Regions from separate parts of the Pseudomonas sp. 273 genome, predicted to be linked through region 2. Evidence: riboswitches for the same ligand, from Rfam matches in the RefSeq annotation. Region 2 holds a riboswitch; the other holds the start of a gene.

Region 1 (7,404 bases), 1.6 Mb from region 2:
GATGGCATAGTCGAACGCCGCCGCCAGCTCGCCGACCTCGTCGTGGGCGTAGTCCGGCGCCAGCGGCGGCGCCAGGTCCAGCAACTGGTCGCGGTGCCGCACCTGGCGCGCCAGGCGCACCACCGGCTCCATCACCTTGCGCGAGAGCAGCCAGCCGAGCAGGCCGGCCAGCGCCAGGCTGAGCACGTAGCCGGTCACCACGGCGGCGTACAGGACCTGCTCGCGCGCCTCGAAATCGCTCTGGTCCTGCAGCAGCACGTAGCGGCGGCCATCGGCGTCGCGCACCAGCGCATGGAACGACAGCTCGCCGTCGAACACCTCGTGGAAGCCCGACTCCAGGCGCTGCAGCGCCGGCGGCATGGCATAGACGCCGACGCCGTCGCTGACGAAGAAGCGCATGCCGGGGTCCAGCCGCGGGCCCCTGCCGCTGCGCAGGTCCTCGTTGATGATGCGGTCCAGCTCGCCCCCAGGTCACGGGAAATCAGGCGCTCCTCGACCACGTGCACCACGCCGACGATGCTCAGCGAAAACAGGCCGCCGACCAGCGCGGTCATGAACACGAAAGCAAAGACGATCCGGCGGGAAAGGCTCTGCCTATACTCCATTCGTTTCCTCCGCCAGGCGGTAGCCGACACCGTGGACGGTGTGCAGCAAGGGCATGGCGAAAGGCTTGTCGATCACCTGGCGCAGCTGGTGGACGTGGCTGCGCAGGCTGTCGCTGTCCGGGCAGTCGTCGCCCCAGACGGCTTCCTCGAGCACGTCGCGGCGCACCACGTGCGGGCTCTTCTGCATCAGCACCGCCAGCAGCTTGAGGCCGATGGGGTTGAGCTTGAGCGGCCTGCCGCCGCGGTTCACTTCCAGGGTATCGAGGTTGTAGCTCAGGTCCGCCACTTGCAGTTCTCGGCGGCCGCCGCCCTGGGTCCGGCGCAGCACCGCCTCGATGCGCGCGGCCAGCTCCGACAGGGCGAAGGGCTTGAGCAGGTAGTCGTCGGCGCCGGAACGGAAGCCCTGCAGGCGGTCGTCCAGTTGGTCGCGGGCGGTCAGCATGATCACCGGGGTGTCGCGCCGCGCGTCCTCGCGCAGGCGCCGGCACAGGGTGAAACCGTCCAGGCCGGGCAGCATCACGTCCAGGACGATCAGGTCGTAGTGCGCGGTCGCCGCCAGGTGCAGGCCGGACAAGCCGTCCTGCGCGCAGTCCACCGTGTAACCCTTGAGCCCCAGGTAATCCGCCATATTGGCCAGGATGTCCCGATTGTCTTCAACCAACAGAATCCGCATGTTCCTCTCCGCTTTGCAGGGCACCCTAGACTAGCTCGCTTAATTGGAACTTAAGCGTCTTTGACGTTTTTTTCACAACACCTCGGGCCGGCGGCGAGGCCGCGCCAGCCTTGGCGTGAAGGGAGCAGATACGAGGTGCTGCGAATGCGCGGGGGGCTTGCGTGCGGGGCTGCCATCCGGCGCCCCCGCGACGGCTCACTTGCCCATCAGCCAGTTGCCGGTGAACAGGCCGAGCAGGGTCATCGCCAGGGAACCGCTGACGTGCACGGCGATCGCCCCCATGGCCCAGGCCAGGCGGCCTTCCTGCAGCAGGGTGACGACCTCCGCGGAGAAGGTCGAGAAGGTGGTCAGGCCACCGCAGAAGCCGGTGATGATCAACAGCCGCCACTCCGGCGCTATGCCCTGGGCGCTGGCGAAGTAGGCGACGGCGAGGCCGATGATGTAGCCGCCGATCAGGTTGGCGGCCAGGGTGCCGGGGGGACGGTGGGCATCAGGCTGTTCAGCTTGAGGCCGAGGTACCAGCGCAGCAACGCGCCGATGGCGGCGCCGAGGGCGATGGCGAGAACGGGTTTCCACATGATCCTGTCCTTGAGGGGCTTTCGGACAGGCCGCAGGCGAACGCCTACGCGCCTGGTCCAGGTGAATGCGTAGGCATCATCAGCCACGGGGGCGGTTGAAGGAGGAATGCCATCTCCTGCGCGGCACATCTTGGCACAAAGCGCCGGAAACGAAAAAGCCCCGCCGAAGCGGGGCTCTTTCTCAGCCAGGGGCCGGGAGGCTTACATCATGCCGCCCATGCCACCCATGCCGCCCATGTCCGGCATGGCCGGAGCGGCCTTGTCGTCGACCACTTCGGCAACCATCGCCTCGGTGGTGACCATCAGGCCGCCGATGGAGGCAGCGGCCTGCAGCGCCGAACGGGTGACCTTGGCCGGATCGAGGATACCCATCTCGATCATGTCGCCGTAGACACCGGTAGCGGCGTTGTAGCCGTAGTTGCCCGAACCTTGCTTGACCTTGTCGACCACCACGCTCGGCTCGTCGCCGGAGTTGGCGACGATCTGGCGCAGCGGCGCTTCGACAGCGCGACGCAGCAGGGCGATACCGACGTTCTGGTCTTCGTTGTCACCCTTCAGGCCTTCGATGGCCTGCAGGGCACGCACCAGGGCGACGCCGCCGCCAGGAACCACGCCTTCTTCCACCGCGGCACGGGTAGCGTGCAGGGCGTCTTCGACGCGGGCTTTCTTCTCTTTCATCTCGACTTCGGTGGCAGCGCCGACCTTGATCACGGCAACACCCCCGGCCAGCTTGGCCAGGCGCTCTTGCAGCTTCTCGCGGTCGTAGTCGGAGGAAGTCTCTTCGACCTGCTTGCGGATCTGCAGGACGCGGGCTTCGATGTCGGCTTGGGCGCCGGCGCCATCGATGATGGTGGTGTTCTCTTTGCTCAGAACCACGCGCTTGGCGTTACCCAGGTGCTCCAGGGTGGCGCCTTCCAGGCTCAGGCCGACTTCTTCGGAGATGACGGTACCGCCGGTCAGGATGGCGATGTCCTGCAGCATGGCCTTGCGGCGGTCGCCGAAGCCCGGAGCCTTGACGGCCGCGACCTTGACGATGCCACGCATGTTGTTGACCACCAGGGTGGCCAGGGCTTCGCCTTCGACGTCTTCGGCGACGATCAGCAGCGGGCGGCCGGCCTTGGCGACAGCTTCCAGCACCGGCAGCATTTCGCGGATGTTGGAGATCTTCTTGTCGACCAGCAGCAGCAGCGGGCCTTCCAGCTCGGCAACCATGGTGTCCGGCTTGTTGATGAAGTAGGGCGACAGGTAGCCACGGTCGAACTGCATGCCTTCTACGACCGACAGTTCGTTTTCCAGGCCCGAGCCTTCTTCGACGGTGATCACGCCTTCTTTGCCGACCTTGTCCATGGCTTCGGCAATGATGTTGCCGATGGAGTCGTCGGAGTTGGCGGAGATGGTGCCGACCTGGGCGATGGCCTTGGTGTCGGCGCAGGGCTTGGCCTGCTCCTTGAGCTGGGCGACGATGGCGACGGTCGCCTTGTCGATGCCGCGCTTCAGGTCCATCGGGTTCATGCCGGCAGCGACGGCCTTCAGGCCTTCGTTGACGATGGCCTGGGCCAGGACGGTAGCGGTGGTGGTGCCGTCACCGGCAGCGTCGTTGGCCTTGGAGGCAACGTCTTTCACCAGTTGGGCGCCCATGTTCTCGAACTTGTCCTTGAGTTCGATTTCCTTGGCGACGGAAACGCCGTCCTTGGTGATGGTCGGAGCGCCGAAGCTCTTGTCCAGGATGACGTTACGGCCTTTCGGGCCGAGGGTGGCCTTGACGGCATCGGCCAGCACGTTTACGCCGACCAGCATTTTCTTGCGAGCGGAATCGCCGAACTTAACTTCTTTGGCAGCCATGTTCTGTTTCCTCGTAAATCGAATTCAGTGGGGGTTGGGGCGGACTGATCAGTCTTCCAGGACGGCGAGAATCTCGGACTCGCCCATCACCAGCAGCTCTTCGCCGTCGACCTTGATGGCGTTGCTGCCGGAGTACGGGCCGAACACCACCTTGTCACCCACTTTCACTGCCAGAGCGCGAACTTCGCCGCTGTCCAGCACGCGGCCGGTACCGACGGCGACGACTTCGCCACGGTTCGGTTTCTCGGCGGCGGAACCCGGCAGCACGATGCCGCCTGCGGTCTTGGTTTCTTCCTCGCTGCGACGAATGACGACGCGGTCATGCAGAGGACGAAGCTTCATAGTCGTAACTCTCCCAAACAGTGGTTTCCAACGGCCGGATCGATGTCCGGCAGGTTTTGTTGAAGCCGGCTTCGCCGGTTTGCGGCCCGACGGGCGAGCCGCGTAAGACAGCCTGTCCGAATGACAGGGACCTTGCGGTGCCTGCTACATGAGGTCGTCGTGGGGCATTTCAAGGCCGTGGGGAAAAAAATTTCAGCGCAGGCGATCGTTGTCGCGGCGTTCGAACTCGCCCTCGATCACGTTCGGCCCTTGCGGGCCGCGCGATTGCGCCGACGGGTCGCCGGCGAAGGCGCGGCGGCGCTCCTCCTGCTCGCGCATGCGCCGGCGCAGCCCGCCCAGCAGCAGGCTGCGGGTGAACGGCAGCAGGCAGAGCAGGCCGAGGATGTCGCTGATGAAACCCGGCAGCATCAGCAAGGCACCGCCGACCGCGATCAGCAGGCCCTCGAGCATTTCCTGCTCGGGCACCTCGCCGCGGGACAGGCGCTCGCGGGCGCGCCACAGGGTGGCCAGGCCGGCCACGCGCAGCAGCGCCGCGCCGAGGAAGGCGCTGGCGACCAGCAACAGCAGGGTCCAGCCCACGCCGATGACGCTGCCGACCTTGATCAGTACGGCCAGTTCGATCAGCGGGAAGAGCAGCAGGAAGAACAGGGTGACTCGCATTTCAGGGGTCCTTGGCGGGGCGTCGGCCCGGATATTCCGTAGTTGGCGCCGACACCCGCCTATTTCAAGCCTGGATCACCTCGTTGCCCGGCCAGGCCTGCGCCCGCGCCAGTTGCACCAGCGCCTGGCGCACCTCGCCAGGGTTGGCACAGGGCGCCGGGAACGGCAGCCAGTGGAGGATGGAGCCGACGCGCAGGTGGAAACCTTCTGTATCGATTCCCACCAGTTCCGGGGCCTCGCCCACCGGCAGGCCGGCCAGTTCCAGGTAGTGCACGATGGCATTGGCGTGGTCCTGGTTCATGTGCCCGGCCATGCCCTGCTCCACCTCGCCGGCGAAGGGGTTGGCCAGCGGCACGCTGTCGGCGCCCAGCCAGTGGATGTCGCCGAAACCGCCGATGAAGCGCCACTGCACCGGCTGCAGCACCCAGAAATCGAAGTCGTGGGCCTTGTGGTAGTCGCGCGAGCCGGGGAAGTAGGCGTAGTAGCGCTGCGCCGCGGCCTCGATCTCCTCGACGTCCTCCAGCGGACGGGCCTCGGCCAGCAGGGTCAGGCGGCCGGCGGCCTGGATGTCGTCGGCGCCACGTTCGCCCACCAGCAGCGAGCACTTGGCGTCGGCCTGCAGGTTGTGGGTGTGCTGGGCGATCCGGCTGATCAGGATCAGCGGCCGGCCGGCGCCATCCAGGCAGTATGGGACCACCGAGCCGAAGGGGTAGCCCGGCCACTTCTTCGACTGGGTGGAAAGCACTGCGCGGTATTCCTTGAGCAGCAATTCTCGGGCATTCTTGGCAGCTTTCACGCTCACCTTATGACTCCTCGCTAAGAATCCGTCGCAAACGGACGGGCACAGAAAATTCGTTCACCGTTGCCGGCGAGGCCATTCACCAGACATTGCCGTGGGGATTCCAACCATGCAATTGCAAGACAAGGTCATCATCATCACCGGCGGCGGCCAGGGCCTGGGCCGCGCCATGGGCGAGTTCCTCGCCGCCAAGGGAGCGAAACTGGCGCTGGTCGACCTGAACCAGGAGAAACTGGACGAGGCGGTCGCCGCCTGCAAGGCCGCCGGCGGCGACGCCCGCGCCTACCTGTGCAACGTGGCCAACGAGGAACAGGTTAGCCACATGGTGGCCCAGGTGGCCAGCGACTTCGGCGCCATCAACGGCCTGGTGAACAACGCCGGCATCCTGCGCGACGGCCTGACCATCAAGGTCAAGGACGGCCAGCTGAGCAAGATGAGCCTGGCCCAGTGGCAGGCGGTGATCGACGTCAACCTGACCGGCGTGTTCCTCTGCACCCGCGAAGTGGCGGCGAAGATGATCGAGCTGGACAACCAGGGCGCGATCGTCAATATCTCCTCCATCTCCCGCGCCGGCAACATGGGCCAGGCCAACTACTCCGCGGCCAAGGCCGGCGTCGCCGCCGACACCGTGGTCTGGGCCAAGGAACTGGCGCGCTACGGCATCCGCGTGGCCGGCGTGGCGCCGGGCTTCATCGAGACCGACATGGTCGCCAGCATGAAGCCCGAGGCCCTGGAGAAAATGACCGCCGGCATCCCGCTCAAGCGCCTGGGCCGCCCGGACGAGATCGCCCACTCGGTGGCCTACATCCTCGAGAACGACTACTACACCGGCCGCGTGCTGGAGCTGGATGGGGGCTGAGGCTGTAAAGCGGCGACAGGCTTCAGGCGGCAGGCTGCAGGCAGGAGCGAAGAGCCGAATCGCTACGCTCTTCGCCTGTAGCCTGTAGCCTGTAGCCTGTAGCCTGTAGCCTGTAGCCTGCCGCCTGTAGCCCTCTCTTACCAACCCACCCCGATCCCCAGCGTATAGCGCCGCTGGTTCACACCGCCGTCCTCGGCGCTCAGGCGGTCCCACTCGCCCTTCAGGCTCAGCGCCGCCCAGGAGGTCAGCTTGTAGCGGATGCCCGCCTCGCTCTCCACCTCGTAGTCCACCTTCGACGACAGCGGCTTGCCCACCTCGCCGTTGGTGAAGATCTCGAACTGCTTGGCCAGCAGGTAGCGGTTGTAGTCCCACTTCACGCTCGCCGAGTAGAAATGATCCTTCTCGCCGCCCACGAAGTCGTAGTCGTTGCGGTTGACCAGGGTGGCCAGGGAGAAGGCGCCCAGCTCGTTGTCCCAGAACTGGTAGCCGGGGCCGGTACCGACGGTGCGCTTCTTCTCCAGGTCCTCGACCCAGTCGCGCTTGTATTCCACCTTGCCCTGCCAGAACCAGTGCTCGTCCAGGAAGCGGTCCAGGGCGTACTCGGCGGAGTAATTGTTGACGCTGACCGAGTCGTCCTTCTTCTCGCGGTTGTACTCGCCCTGCAGGTTGTGCCGCCACATGCCGTGGCGGGCGTTGGTCTTGAAGTCGACGTCGTAGTCCTCGACGTCGTTCTCGGCCATGCTGTGGTCGACGGAGAAGTCCACCTGGCCCTTCCACACCCAGTCCTGCAACAGCGGACGCGGCGGCACTATCTGCTCGATGCTGGCCAGGGGCACCGTTTCCTCGGCGCCGTTGACCAGGGTGACCTTGCCCGGCTCGGCGGCCTTCAGGCCCTTGGAATGCTCGCCGGTAGCGTCCTCGTCGTGCTTGACCAGCAGGTTCTGCTCGGTTTGCAGGGTGGAGATCTTGTCGCCGGTCAGGGTGACCTCGCCGGCGTAGTCGGTGGCCAGCACCAGGCGGCCCCCGTCGTAGAGCTTGATCTTGCC
Region 2 (7,404 bases):
CATGCCCTTCTGCTTCCCCGGCGTGCGCACCGACAGCAAGGCCGTGTTCGCCCGCAACGCCTTCGACCTCGCCCTGGCCAGCCGCCTGGTGCGCAACAGCAACCGCCTGGACGTGGTGTGCAACGACTTCGAGCTGGCCGGGCGCGAGCGCATCCTGGTGGTCTCCGGCCCCAACCAGGGCGGCAAGACCACCTTCGCCCGCCTGGTCGGCCAGCTGCACTACCTGGCCTGCATCGGCTGCCGGGTGCCGGCCGAGGCCGCCGAGCTGTTCCTCTTCGACCGCCTCTACACCCTGTTCGAGAAACAGGAGCGCCCCGGCGACCTGCGCGGCAAGCTGCAGGACGACCTGCTCCGCGCCCGCGGGATACTCGAGGGCGCCAGCGGCCGCAGCCTGATCCTGATCAACGAGATCTTCTCCTCGACCACCGCCAGCGACGCCGCCTTCCTCGGCCAGAAGATCCTCGCGCGGATCATCGCCCTGGACGCCCTCTGCGTGTGCGTCACCTTCATCCACGAGCTGACGCAGATGGGCCAGAGCATCGTCAGCATGATGAGCTGCGTCGACCCCGACGACCCGTCCCGGCGCACCTTCAAGGTCCTGCGCAAGCCCGCGGACCGGCTGTCCTACGCCCTCTCCATCGCCCGCAAGCACCGCCTCACCTACGACAGCGTGAAGGAGCGCATCCGGCCATGAAAGCCCACCTCATGTACCCGCAGGCCGACTTCGACCTGGACAAGCCGCCGCCGCTGCACGCCGAGGACCTGGTCCAGGACCTGGCCCTGGACACCCTGTTCGACGCCATGGCCGGCGACGACAAGTACCTCCGCCAGGTCGCCCGCTGCGCGCTGCTGACCGCCTTCGACAGCACCCCGGAGGTGGTCCGCTACCGCCAGGCGGTGCTGCGCGACTGCCTGGCCAACCAGGCGGTGGTGCGCGACCTGTACCGCCTCGCCCTGGACGTGCTGGGGCTGGAGCAGAACATCTACCTGAGCTTCATGACCAAGTACCCCAGCAGCATCATGCACCGCTCGCTGAAGCTGCTGCACCTGCAGATCGACCTGCTCCGACGCCTGCGGCGGATGGCCGACGAGCAGGCCGGGCACTTCGCCTCGGAGGGCTTCGGCAAGCTGTTCGCCCTGATCCGCGAGGAGATCAGCGACCAGTACTTCGCCGAACTGCAGGACCACTTCGAGCAGCTCAAGCTGCGCAAGGGTTTTCTCGTCAGCGCCCGCCTGGGCCCGCTGAACCGCGGCGTGGCCTACTGCCTGCGGCGCTACCCCAGGCCCCAGGGCTCCTGGCTCAAGCGCCTGCTGGGCAAGAAGCCGGAGAGCTACGTCTACGAGATCGCCGAGCGCGACGAGACCGGCGCCACGGCGCTGTCGGAGCTGCAGGACAGGGGCGCCAACGAGGTGGCCAACGCCCTCGCCCAGGCCGCCGAGCACATCACCGGCTTCTTCGCCATGCTGCGCACCGAGCTGGCGTTCTACATCGGCTGCCTCAACCTGCGCGAGCACCTGAGCGAGCTGCGCGGCGACATCTGCTTCGCCGACGTCAGCCCCGCCGGGCAGTACCGGCAGGCCTTCGAAGGCCTCTACGACATCTGCCTGGCGCTGAACATGCGGCGCGCGGTGGTCGGCAACGACCTGGCCGGCGACGACCGACAGCTGTTCGTCATCACCGGCGCCAACCAGGGCGGCAAGTCGACCTTCCTGCGCAGCATCGGCATCGCCCAGCTGATGCTGCAGTGCGGCCTGTTCGTGCCGGCGCGGCAGCTGCGCGCCAACCTCTGCGACGGCCTGTACACCCACTACAAGCGCGAGGAGGACGCCAGCATGAAGCGCGGCAAGCTGGACGAGGAACTCGCCCGCATGAGCGACATCGTCGACCACCTGAGCCCGCGCTCCATCCTGCTGTGCAACGAATCCGTCGCCGCCACCAACGAGCGCGAGGGCTCGGAAATCGCCCGCCAGGTGGTGCGTGCGCTGGCCGAGGCCGGGGTGAAGACCTTCTTCGTCACCCACCTCCACGACTTCGCCCACAGCCTTTACGAAGCGCCGCCACCGGGCAGCCTGTTCCTCCGCGCCGAGCGCCGCGACGACGGCGGGCGGACCTTCCGCATCACCGAGGACGCCCCGCTGGCCACCGCGTTCGGCACCGACCTGTACGCGCAGGTCTTCGCCGAGCCCGCGGCCGCCGGCTAGCCGCCGCGGGCCTGCAACCGGGCCAGCGCGGCGGTGCCCGCGGCCATCAGCACGGCGGCGCAGACGAACGCCAGCACCGGCGAGACGGCGCTCCAGAGCAGGCCGACCGTCGCGCTGGAAACGAACTTGGCGGTGCCGTTCACGGTGCCGAGCGCGCCATAGCTCAGGGCCAGCGTCTGCGGCTGCACCATGTCGGCGGTCACGGTGGACTCCAGGGCCTCCTGCACCGACACGTACAGGCCGGCGACGGTGAACAGCAGCGCCAGCAGCGGCAGGCTGTCCACCCGCAGCCAGAAGGCCAGGGCCGCCAGCAGCGCCGTCAGGGCGCCCAGGGCATAGCCGGCGACCAGCACCGGCAGGGAGCCCAGGCGGTCGGCCAGCGCGCCGACGGGATAGGACGTCAGCACCTGCACCAGGTTGCGCCAGACGTACAGCAGGCCGGCGACCTGCGCCGCCTGGACCACGCCCAGGCTGCCGGCCAGCAGCTGCGTGGCGGCGAGGATGAGCAGGCTGTGGCTGAAATCGCCGATGCCGAACAGCCCGACGGCCCCCAGGTAGCGCTTGAAGCGCAGCGGCAGGCCCTTCAGCGTCTGGAAGAACTTCAGCCCGGGGTTCGCCGAGTGCTGCGGGTCCCTGACCAGGGTCAGGAACGCCAGCACGGCCAGCACGCCGGGAATCACGCTCAGCCACAGCACCAGGCGGAACGGCCCGCTGGCATCATCCCAGGGCAGCCGCTGGGCCCAGCCCAGCAGCGCGACGCCCAGCAGGGGCCCGGCCACGGCGCCCAGGGTGTCCATCGCGCGGTGGAAACCGAAGGCCCGGCCGCGGCTCTCGGCCGTCACCGCCTGGACCACGATGGCGTCGCGCAGCGGGCCGCGCAGCCCCTTGCCGAACCAGGAGACCAGCCGCCCGAGGAGGATCAGCGGCCAGCCCAGGGCAAGGGCCAGCAGCACCTGCCCGACCGGCGTCAACCCGTAGCCGATCACCACCAGCAGCTTGCGATGCCCCAGCTTGTCGGCGATGTAGCCGGAGAACATCTTGGTGTAGGCGGCCAGGGCGTCGGCGATCCCCTCGATGATGCCCAGCGCGGCGGCGGGAATCCCCAGCACCGCGAGGAACCCGGGCAGTATCACGGTGGTGGTCTCGTAGCAGAAATCGCCCAGGGCGCTGGTCACCCCCGCCCCCACCACCGTGCCGTTGAGCCAGGCCGTGCGGCCCGCCTTGCCGGCCGTTTCCGGCGCCTGCTGCTGCGATGGGTGCATCATGCCTCCTCGGTGGCGGAGCACGCGCGCCGGACCGCCGCTACGCGGCGCGGCGGGTGGCTCGCGGGTTCAGCGGTTCTCGTCCTGTGCCTCGAATACCCGCTGGGCGTAGGTGTCCAGCAGGGCCTCGCACGCCTGCAGGCGCTGCTGCGCCTCGGCCAGCAGCGGTGCGCCGTAGAAATCCAGCCTGCGGATCTTCTCCAGCCAGTTCTGCAGCTTCTTCAGGTCGACGTCGTTCTCTTCCAGCTCGGCGTAGGTGAAGTGGGAAGCCGCGGTCTCCTTGGCGATCTCCGCCTCGAAGTCGTCGCACTTGTCGAGCAGCTCGCGGTATTCCTCGTCGCGGTCGGCCCGGAAGCGGGCCACCACCTTGTCCTCCTGCAGGCGGTCCAGGGCGACGGTCTCGAGGATCACCGAGTCGCCTCCCATGGCGCCGATCTCGTGCTCCAGCATCTTCAGCTGGCGCACGTGCTCGTCGTTCTTGGGCAGCAGGCAGACGCCATTCTGCAGGTACACCGCGCCCATGCCCTTGAGCCTGCGCCACAGCGCGATGCGCTTCTTGGCCGGTTCGGAGGGACCTTGTAGGTAAGCAGGAGCCAGTTCTGGTTCGTCATGCGTGCAACTCTAATGTAACCGTCGTTACATTTTAAAAGAATCAAAACTCATAAGCTTATTGTTGCAGGCAACGCTGGCGATATGAAACAGGGGGCAACGCCGCCAGGGAGAGGCCGGGGGCTTTTCCCCGGTGCGGCAAAAGTGCTAGCTTTCGCCGCAGGAGATGGCATTCCTCCTTTAACCGCCCTCGTGCTGATGATGCCTACGTGAACCCTGGACAGGGTGCGTAGGCGTGCGTCCTGTCCTTTTGCAAAAGGACCGGACCGTGACCGCGACACCCCACCCACTCCCCTCCCCGGCATCGCCCGTACCCTCCTCCGACGGGGGCCCGCCGGCATGCTGAAATCCATCCTCGCCATTGCCCTGGGGGCCTCGCTGGGCGCCCTGCTGCGCTGGTTCCTCGGCCTGCAGCTCAACGCCCTGTTCCCCACCATCCCGCCGGGCACCTGGGCCGCCAACGTCATCGGTGGCTACGTCATCGGCCTGGCCGTGGCCCTGTTCGCCGCCAACCCCGGCCTCAGCCCGGAATGGCGCCTGCTGCTGGTCACCGGCTTCTGCGGCGGCCTGACCACCTTCTCGACCTTCTCCGCGGAAACCTTCTCGCTGCTACAGACCGGCCGCGTGGCCTGGGCACTGGGGGAAATCGCGGTGCACGTCGTAGGTTCGCTGCTGGCGACGGCCGCGGGCGTTCTAACCTACACATTGCTGGGCGCACGCTGACGGAGGCGTAATCATGAAAGGCTACCTGGTGACCTTCTTCACCCAACAGAGCCGCCGCCACGGCGGCAAGCTGATCACCGACTGGATGGTCGACCTGGCCCGCGGCATGAAGCTCAAGGGCGCCACCCTGGTCGTCGGCGCGGAAGGCTTCGGCCATGCCGGGCGGGTGCACTCCTACCACTTCTTCGAACTGGCCGACCAGCCGGTGGAAATCTGCCTGGCCGTCTCCGAGGAGGAGTGCGAGCGCCTGTTCGAGCGCCTGGAAGCCGAGGACCTGGCGCTGTTCTACGTGAAGACGCCCGTGGAGATGGGCACCGTCGGCAAGCGCAAGGCCGACCGCGACACCCCCACCACCTGACGACCACGGAGACCCGCGCCATGAGCTTCACCGACCTCCCCGCCGGCAAGGGCATCCCGGACGACCTCTACGCCGTGATCGAGATCCCGGCCAACCACGCGCCCATCAAGTACGAACTGGACAAGGCCAGCGGCCAGCTGTTCGTCGACCGCTTCCTCAGCACGCCGATGTTCTACCCGGCCAACTACGGCTTCATTCCCTCCACCCTCAGCGAGGACGGCGACCCGCTGGACATCCTCGTCGTCGCCCCCTGCCCGGTCGCGCCCGGCACCGTGCTGCGCTGCCGCCCGCTGGGGGTGATGTACATGACCGACGAGGCCGGGCCGGACGCCAAGATCATCGCCGTGCCCCACGACAAGCTCAGCACCCTGTACGCCGGCCTGCACCAGTGCAGCGACCTGAGCGACCTGCTGCTCAGGCAGATCCAGCACTTCTTCGAGAACTACAAGACCCTCGAACCCGGCAAGTGGGTGCGCATGGAACGCTGGGGCAGCCTGGACGACGCGCGCGAGGAAATCCGCAAGTCGGTGGCTGCCTACGAAGCGGCGCACCGGGCCTGAACCCCACAAGACAAGAAAACGCCACGATCAGCCGATCAGGAACCCCCATGCCAGACTACCGCTCGAAAACCTCCACCCACGGCCGCAACATGGCCGGCGCCCGCGCCCTCTGGCGCGCCACCGGGATGAAGGACGAAGACTTCAAGAAGCCGATCATCGCCATCGCCAACTCCTTCACCCAGTTCGTGCCCGGCCACGTGCACCTGAAGGACCTGGGCCAACTGGTCGCCCGCGAGATCGAGAAGGCCGGCGGCGTGGCCAAGGAATTCAACACCATCGCCGTGGACGACGGCATCGCCATGGGCCACGACGGCATGCTCTATTCGCTGCCCAGCCGCGAGATCATCGCCGACTCAGTCGAATACATGGTCAACGCCCACTGCGCCGACGCCATCGTCTGCATCTCCAACTGCGACAAGATCACCCCCGGCATGCTGATGGCCGCCCTGCGCCTGAACATCCCGGTGGTGTTCGTCTCCGGCGGGCCGATGGAAGCCGGCAAGACCAAGCTGGCCAACCACGGCCTGGACCTGATCGACGCCATGGTCGCGGCCGCCGACGACAGCTGCTCCGACGAGAAGGTCGCCGAATACGAGCGCAGCGCCTGCCCCACCTGCGGTTCCTGCTCCGGCATGTTCACCGCCAACTCGATGAACTGCCTGGTGGAGGCCCTGGGCCTGGCCCTGCCGGGCAACGGCACCACCCTGGCCACCCACGCCGACCGCGAGCAGCTGTTCCTGCGCGCCGGGCGCCTGGCCGTGGAGCTGTGCCAGCGCTACTACGGCGAAGGCGACACCTCGGTGCTGCCGCGCAGCATCGCCAACGTGCTCGCCTTCGAGAACGCCATGAGCCTGGACATCGCCATGGGCGGCTCGACCAACACCATCCTGCACCTGCTGGCCGCCGCCCAGGAAGGCGCGGTGCCCTTCGACCTGCGCGACATCGACCGCCTGTCGCGCAAGGTGCCGCAGCTGTGCAAGGTGGCGCCGAACATCCAGAAGTACCACCTGGAAGACGTGCACCGCGCCGGCGGCATCTTCTCCATCCTCGGCGAACTGGCCCGCGGCGGCCTGCTGCACACCGAGGTGCCGACCGTGCACAGCCCTTCGATGAAGGACGCCATCGCCGAGTGGGACATCACCCAGACCTGCGACGAGCGGGTGCACACCTTCTTCCAGGCCGGCCCGGCCGGCATCCCCACCCAGACCGCGTTCAGCCAGAACACCCGCTGGCCGAGCCTGGACGACGACCGCGAGAACGGCTGCATCCGCAGCGTCGAGCACGCCTACTCCGCCGAGGGCGGCCTGGCCATGCTGTACGGCAACATCGCCCTGGACGGCTGCGTGGTGAAGACCGCCGGCGTGGACGAATCCCTCTACGTGTTCGAAGGCAGCGCGAGGATATTCGAAAGCCAGGACGCGGCGGTGAAGGGCATCCTCGCCGACGAAGTGAAGCCGGGCGACATCGTCATCATCCGCTACGAAGGCCCGAAAGGCGGCCCGGGCATGCAGGAGATGCTCTACCCCACCAGCTACCTGAAGTCCAAGGGCCTGGGCAAGCAGTGCGCCCTGCTCACCGACGGCCGCTTCTCCGGCGGCACCTCGGGCCTGTCCATCGGCCACGCCTCGCCGGAAGCCGCTGCCGGCGGCGCCATCGGCCTGGTGCGGGACGGCGACCGCATCCTCATCGA

The links. Region 2 has a riboswitch for fluoride ahead of crcB (fluoride efflux transporter CrcB). Riboswitches for the same ligand answer to the same signal wherever they lie in the genome.
Region 1: another riboswitch for fluoride. It lies ahead of crcB (fluoride efflux transporter CrcB); the one in region 2 lies ahead of crcB (fluoride efflux transporter CrcB).

What each region holds. Positions count from the first base shown of each region.
Region 1 covers NZ_CP116775.1:5,481,570-5,488,973, forward strand. Annotated here, with positions in the region: partial or broken gene PKO50_RS25000 (HAMP domain-containing sensor histidine kinase) at 1-605, opposite strand, end outside; gene PKO50_RS25005 (response regulator transcription factor) at 595-1,278, opposite strand; partial or broken gene crcB (fluoride efflux transporter CrcB) at 1,474-1,856, opposite strand; fluoride riboswitch at 1,920-1,982, opposite strand; gene groL (chaperonin GroEL) at 2,058-3,698, opposite strand; gene PKO50_RS25020 (co-chaperone GroES) at 3,747-4,040, opposite strand; gene PKO50_RS25025 (FxsA family protein) at 4,233-4,700, opposite strand; gene PKO50_RS25030 (HugZ family protein) at 4,765-5,502, opposite strand; gene PKO50_RS25035 (SDR family oxidoreductase) at 5,609-6,358, shown strand; gene PKO50_RS25040 (DUF481 domain-containing protein) at 6,496-7,404, opposite strand, start outside.
Region 2 covers NZ_CP116775.1:3,836,983-3,844,386, forward strand. Annotated here, with positions in the region: gene PKO50_RS17530 (DNA mismatch repair protein MutS) at 1-694, shown strand, start outside; gene PKO50_RS17535 (DNA mismatch repair protein MutS) at 691-2,202, shown strand; gene PKO50_RS17540 (MFS transporter) at 2,199-3,464, opposite strand; gene PKO50_RS17545 (Chromate resistance protein ChrB) at 3,534-3,986, opposite strand; fluoride riboswitch at 4,227-4,288, shown strand; gene crcB (fluoride efflux transporter CrcB) at 4,413-4,796, shown strand; gene PKO50_RS17555 (DUF190 domain-containing protein) at 4,810-5,154, shown strand; gene ppa (inorganic diphosphatase) at 5,175-5,714, shown strand; gene ilvD (dihydroxy-acid dehydratase) at 5,762-7,404, shown strand, end outside.